Desulfosarcina ovata subsp. ovata: one gene and its partner. The protein of the gene in region 2 interacts with the protein of the main gene of each other region in a pairwise test. Links are inferred from orthologs where the notes say so. Each region holds a gene or a part of one and is shown on either strand. Other genes may lie near its edges. The genes, in order: eno and rpe.

What was found.
Region 1: the proteins of rpe (region 2) and eno interact in binary tests that used the Escherichia coli proteins (3 or more experiments, as listed by UniProt). The link is inferred for Desulfosarcina ovata subsp. ovata from one-to-one orthologs.

Annotation. Positions count from the first base shown.
Region 1 is NZ_AP021879.1:5,519,641-5,522,836, forward strand. Bases 28-2,993 are described here. They hold eno (phosphopyruvate hydratase), read right to left. Parts: upstream 2,167-2,993; coding sequence 889-2,166; downstream 28-888. Other genes in these bases: GN112_RS24210 (hypothetical protein), read right to left, coding at 28-864; GN112_RS24220 (MarR family transcriptional regulator), read left to right, coding at 2,607-2,993. Outside these bases: more of GN112_RS24210, read right to left, coding at 13-27; more of GN112_RS24220, read left to right, coding at 2,994-3,020; GN112_RS24225 (Crp/Fnr family transcriptional regulator), read right to left, coding at 3,038-3,196. UniProt on the Escherichia coli protein: Catalyzes the reversible conversion of 2-phosphoglycerate (2-PG) into phosphoenolpyruvate (PEP). It is essential for the degradation of carbohydrates via glycolysis.
Region 2 is NZ_AP021879.1:720,313-723,498, forward strand. Bases 184-3,139 are described here. They hold rpe (ribulose-phosphate 3-epimerase), read right to left. Parts: upstream 2,009-3,139; coding sequence 1,358-2,008; downstream 184-1,357. Other genes in these bases: GN112_RS03200 (DUF2786 domain-containing protein), read right to left, coding at 184-1,326; GN112_RS03210 (hypothetical protein), read right to left, coding at 2,039-2,194; GN112_RS03215 (tetratricopeptide repeat protein), read right to left, coding at 2,362-3,139. Also shown: GN112_RS03195 (gluconeogenesis factor YvcK family protein), read right to left, coding at 1-109; more of GN112_RS03200, read right to left, coding at 142-183; more of GN112_RS03215, read right to left, coding at 3,140-3,186. UniProt on the Escherichia coli protein: Catalyzes the reversible epimerization of D-ribulose 5-phosphate to D-xylulose 5-phosphate.

The DNA of each region.
Region 1 (3,196 bases), 4.8 Mb from region 2 along the record:
CAGGAAAACCGGCTATTCAAATTTTTTCTGAAAGTCCTCCACGGCCTGCTGAACCGTATCGACCGCTTCCTGGTTCTGTCTCTGGGGGGCGCTGTCGGAAGGGGCAGCCGATGCCTTCAAGGCCTCCAGGTCCATCAGATCTGCCGGAACGGACGGGTTGGCCTCCAGTTCCGTCACGCGGATTTCCCGAGCCAGGTGCCCGTTGATGTGGAACGTGATCTGATAGGGAAACCAGCTTTTTTGGACCGGTTGCCACTTGCGATAGTAAATTTCCATCCGGCTTCCGGGGACCACCAGCAGCAGCCGAACGGGGAAAAACGTTTTTTTGTCGATGGCCAGCTGGGATACGGATTCGTCGGGATAATCCGCCCCGATGACAAAAACGACGCTCTGTTCAATCCGGCCAAGGCTGGAGATGTCCGTGTCAATCCCCAGTTGGCGGGCAGACTGCATCAGTTGGCCGCGAGTGCGGCTGCGCAGGATGCCCTGGTATCGATCAAACGGGGATTCTCCAACGACGGTCCGGCCGTCAATAACGGTTAGTGATCTGCCGGCATAGACCAGATGCGTTCGTCGGATGCGCGTTGAAACGATATCGGAGCGAAACCGCAACGGCATCACATAGATGGTCGTCTCCTCAAAAATTGTCGGGGGGGTATCCGGCGTTTGGGGATAGATCAACAGCTTCTGGTGGCAGCGGAGGGTAGCGATGGCGCCCATGGCTTCGGCGGTATGCCCAAAAATCTGTGTGCTGTCGAGAACATAGGCACGGGCTGGCGGTGATCCGACGGCCACGGTGAACACAACCGACAGGACAGCCCCAAGAAGGGCTGCCCGTATCGGTATCATGAGTTGTCGTGTCATGCGCTGGGGGTCCATCCGGGAGGTCTAATCGCCGATAAAAATATCCTGGGCGAAACGCGCCCCTTGGCCGAGTGTTTCCTCGATGCGGATCAGCTGATTATATTTGGCGATGCGATCGGACCGCGACAGGGAGCCGGTTTTGATCTGGCCGGCATTGACCGCCACGGCCAGATCGGCGATGAATGCATCTTCGGTTTCGCCGCTACGGTGGGAAATGACCGTGGTATAGCCGGCCTGTTTGGCCATTTCGATGGCATCCAAGGTTTCGCTGACTGTTCCGATCTGGTTGAGTTTGATCAGAATCGAATTGGCGATGCCGTCATTGATGCCTTTGGCGAAGATGGTGGGGTTGGTGACGAAAATGTCATCGCCCACAATCTGGATGTACTCGTCAAGCCGTTCGGTGAGCACAACCCAGTTTTCCCAGTCCTGCTCGGCAAGGCCGTCTTCGATTGAGAGGATCGGATATTTTTCCACCAGGTTTTCAAAATAGTCGACCATTTCAACGGCAGTGAGGGACTTGTTCTCACCCTTGAGAAGGTATTTTTTCTTTTCGTACAGCTCGCTGGCGGCCACATCCAGGGCCAGCCCCATATCCTTGCCCGGCGTGTATCCGGCGGCGTTGATCGCTTCCATGATAAAACTTAAGGCCTCTTCGTTGGACTTGAGGTCGGGTGCGAAGCCGCCCTCGTCCCCCACGGCCGTGCTGAGCCCCTTGGACTTGAGAATTTTTTTCAAGGCGTGGAAGGTCTCGGCTCCCATCTGAATGGCCTGGGCCATGGTTTTGGCACCGAAGGGGACAATCATGAACTCCTGGATATCCAGGTTGTTGGCCGCATGGGCACCGCCGTTGACCACATTCATCATGGGCACCGGCAGGATGCGTGCGTTGATGCCGCCCAGATAGCGGAACAGGGGCAGGCCGAAGGCGTTGGCCGACGCCCTGGCGGCCGCCATGGAGACGCCCAGAAGGGCATTGGCACCCAATTTGGATTTATTTGCCGTGCCGTCCAGTGCCAGCATGCAGGCGTCCAGGGTCAGTTGATCGGAGGCATCCATGCCACGGATTTCATCGGCGATTTTCGTGTTGACATTGTTGACAGCGGTGACCACGCCTTTGCCGCCATACCGTTTGGCCCGGGTATTGCGCAGTTCGAGAGCCTCCCGTGTGCCGGTGGACGCGCCGGAAGGAACCGCTGCCCGGCCGGTGGCGCCACAGGCCAGCATGATCTCCACCTCAACGGTGGGGTTTCCCCGGGAATCCAGGATTTCTCTCGCTTTTACATCAATGATTTCCGTCATGGTTGCTTTTCCCCATTGTCTGGTTTGCCGGGGCCACATCGGCTTTGCCGATGCCCTGCAAAAAATTTATGTTAAGTAATTATAGCATGTTAAAGGGATGGCAAATCTTCGTGGAACATGCCAGTTGCCGCTTGACAATTTAACGCCAAATGTTACTCTGCTTGCCCGGTGATGTCAAGAAATTGGCCGGAAATGGCCAGTGTAATCGCATTTAACTTTAAGCCGGTTTATTAGCATCCCCCTGGGGTTAGGCCGGCGGAAAGAAATAATTCCACCATCCTGCTTGTCTTTGTGCCCGTCTACTGCGTTGCCGCCACCGGCACATATTCTCGATATGCACCGGTGACGGCGCCTTGTAGACGACCACAAATCCGTCGCGATCTGGGGGAATTATTTCTTTCCGCCAGCCTTAACGAAAGAAGCGAGATCGGGAACAACCCATGCCTACAAAAACAAATGATTTATATACCACCGCCCACCTTTTCGTGGCCGCCGTACGTGTACTGGACCATCGGGATGGCGCCCCGCCTTCCCTCAAGGCCGTCTGTGGTCAGCTGGCCTATTCGGAGGAGAAGGGGAGTTACCTGCTCAACCGGTTCAAGGAACTGGGGATTGTCGACACGGTGAAAAGCGGTTTCAATGATCGCATTGTGGTGGCCGACCATCTGGCCATCGAAGCATTGCCGCGCGATGCCGAAGAGAGCCGCCTGGAACAGGAGTTGAAAAAGTTCAAGCAGGGCAAAAACGCCATGCAGGAGAAGGTGGAGTCCATCAAGGCCCAGCAGAACCAGAAAAAGCAGGATCTTTTCGCCGAAATCGAGAAGAAACTGAAACAGAAGATCGAAAAAAAATAAAACTCCGCGAGTTGTTGCTATTCGGCCAGTTTTCCCGCGGCGGCCAGATCTTCCAGACCGAGGGGATCGAGAAGGCGGATCGTTTTCCCCTCCACCCGGATCAGATTCTGGGCGGTCATTTTGGCGAAGATTCGTGACAGGGTTTCGGGAATCGTACCCAGCAGGCTGGCCAGTTG
Region 2 (3,186 bases):
TGTCGTCGATTTTGCGCAGACCGGACAAAAGCGCATACTGACCGCTGCCGCCGCCGATGGTGACCACGTGGAAAGGGGGCTTTCGCCTGCGGTTATCGTTTTTGGTCACACCTCATTCCCCCCTGCGCAAAATAACGAGCGTCAATTCTCCCCCGCCGTTGGTTTGAATTCCAGCCGCAGGTCGCCGGCACATCCTTTTTGGGTGATGCCCTTGGCAATGACCAGTTTCTTGCCGGTTTCCGTCCCATCGGCGAATACCCGGGGATCATGGCCGGGCCCCTGGCGGGAAAATGCGCGCACGCGACGATAGCGCCTGTCCACATATCCCTTCAGGGCCGGGTCGGCCGTGGCGACAGGCAGGTCACTGGGTAAATTCGTGCGAATGCATTGGGCGGCCATATGCAGGGTGCTTTTGAACCCCTCGATAATGCCCACGGCAAAGTCGGTTTTGCGATACCGGTTGAGCCCCTTCTGGCGGCGGTAATCCGTCCAGGCCGAGTCGATATAGCGGCTGACCGCCCCATGCACATATTCGGCAATCTGGACGTTCTTGCGGGTACCGCTGATCTCCAGCACGCGTCCCATTTTGCCCTTGTCCAGTACCCAGGCCTGAATCCATACGCCCTGGACAAAATAGAAGTCCTGCAGCAGCAGGGCCAGGTGATAGGCCTCACGGAAATGGCGCAGGCATGGCGTACCGATGAAGATGCTCACATATGTCTGCGCAGCGCCCTTTTGGATCAGTTCCAGATTGTGTCGGGCAATCAGTTCGTACGCCTTGCGCATGGCGGCCGTGGCCTCGTTGGCGTTGCTGCTCTCGGCCAGGGCCATGAGTTTTCTGACCTTGACGACGATGCGGTCGCGCGTGTCCAGGGGGTCCCCCTGGCGCAGGCGTTCGCTCAAGGGCCGATAATTAGCCGCCGCCGCCGGGTCGGCCCTGAGCCACCCGCAGGCCCTCTGGAACGCGGCGCCATGGTCGGTCTCGGCGGTGGCCCGGAGACCTTCGTGGGCCACCTGATGGGCCATTTCGTGCAGCAATACCGCTTTGACATCATCCCAGCGGTGCCGGCTGACCAGTTCCTGGCTCAGGGCAATCTCTCGTCTGGCCGCATGCCAGCTGCCCAACTTGTTCGGCATTTCCCGAATGCCGAAAAGTGGGCGGCGGACCGACTCCCTGAATTCGGCCGGCACCAGCCAACGGGCGTTTTCCCATTCCGCGGCAAGACCCCGCAGGACCTGTCGTTCAAAAGCAGTCTGCAGTGCCGGATCTGCCTGTCCGGCGGCGAGGTAAGCTTTTCCGGGTGATTTTTTTAAGCGGGCGCGCATTCAGGTTCCATGGTTTTCAGGAGTCACAGTCTCACCAGTTGGCCTTGAGGCGGGTAATGGTCTGACGGTAGTCGTCGCTGCCAAAGATGGCGCTGCCGGCCACAAAGACATCCACCCCGGCCCGGGCAATGCGAGCGATCGTGTCGACATTGACGCCACCGTCGATCTGGATCAGGGTTTGGAGTTCCTGCTGCTGGATCATGGCTTTGAGCTGGGCCACCTTTTCCAGGGATGAGGGAATGAAGGTCTGGCCGCCGAAACCGGGGTTGACGCTCATGATCACGACGAAATCCAAATCGGTCAGAATCCATTTCAGCGATTCCACAGGAGTCGCCGGGTTGAGGGCCACACCGGGCCGGACCCCTTTTTCCCGGATCAGCTGGATCGTCCGGTGCAGGTGGGTGCAGGCCTCCTGATGAACGGCGATGGTATCGGCTCCGGCCGCGGCAAAATCGGCCACATACCGTTCCGGCGATTCGATCATCAGATGCACATCAACGGTCAGGGCCGTGGTTCGCCTGACGGCTTCGACCACCAGGGGGCCCATGGTAATGTTGGGCACATAGCGCCCGTCCATGACATCCACATGAATCCAGTCCGCACCGGCCGCTTCCACCGCACGAATCTCATCCCCCAGTCTGGAAAAATCCGCCGACAGAATCGACGGTGCAATTGCTTTCATGGTACGCTCCTTCTCGCCAGTCGCAGCCCGTTACAGTGCCCATCCACCATTTCCGGATTCCACCAGCCGGACATCGATATAAATAAACACCGTGGGGGTATCATTTTTTGGTAGCAAAAGCCAGATCTCTTGATATCCGCCCCAGGGCGATCGCATTTGGATTGATTTTTGTTTTTTTGGGGCCATGGTCCACTCCTACGCGTGCCAATCGTTTGGTTCTACACCGTTTTCTGTAGGAGCTGGCTATGCCTGCGATCAGATTTTTCTAATCCGGGCTCTAAATGCGATTGCCCTGATATCCGCCCGGCCTTGCGGACGAATGCATGCAGACGAGAGGTGGGTGGAGGCATGGCTTAAAAATCAACATGCAGGCAGATCCGCGCCCCACCGGATGTCGGTGCCACGGAAAGCAACGGCCGCTGTTGCTGGTATATGTGTTGACGAAATTCGATTGCCCGGTCGCGGTTGAACTTGTGCGCACCGGAGACGGCACCAAAAATGTTGCCGGCGTAAAAACCGAATTCCACAAAACTGATGACACCGCCCAGAGCCACCTGATCGTTGTCGAACGCTTCCCAGGCGGCCCAGATCAGACCGGTATTGAGCAAAAAGGCGATGAGGGCGTCCTGGGCTCGGCCGCAGTACAACTGGCCCCCGCCGGGAACGATGGAGAGCATCCCGGCGGTGGTCGGATCCCGAAAGGCGATACGATCACTCTCTGCCAACGTCGATTCCAGCCCCGGCACCCCGAAACGGTCCTGACTGACCGGCCGGATCCGGTCGAAGGCCTCCCCGGCAAGCCGCCAGCGGCCCTGGTCCACATGCAGCCAGCCCAGTTCATAGTGCGCCCGATCGACCACATCCGCCGGGGGGCTCAGGGCAATGAGGTTGTGCAGGTCCAAAATGGCCTGCTCGATCATTCCCTGGCGAGCATGGCAACGGCTGAGCATAAAAAATGCCTCATGCTTCCACGGCGAATCGGTAACGTCTTGCGTACGGGCCTGGAAAACCGTTGCGGCCGCGGCATACCGGCCGGCGTTGAAGTGAGCCATTCCGATTTGATGCTGGGCCTCGACAACGCGACGGTCGGAGGGAAAGAAGTGGATGAAGCGGCTAAACTCGGCAATCGCTTCGTCATGGGCCCCGGCATCGAAACGCGACCGGGCATAGCGGTATTG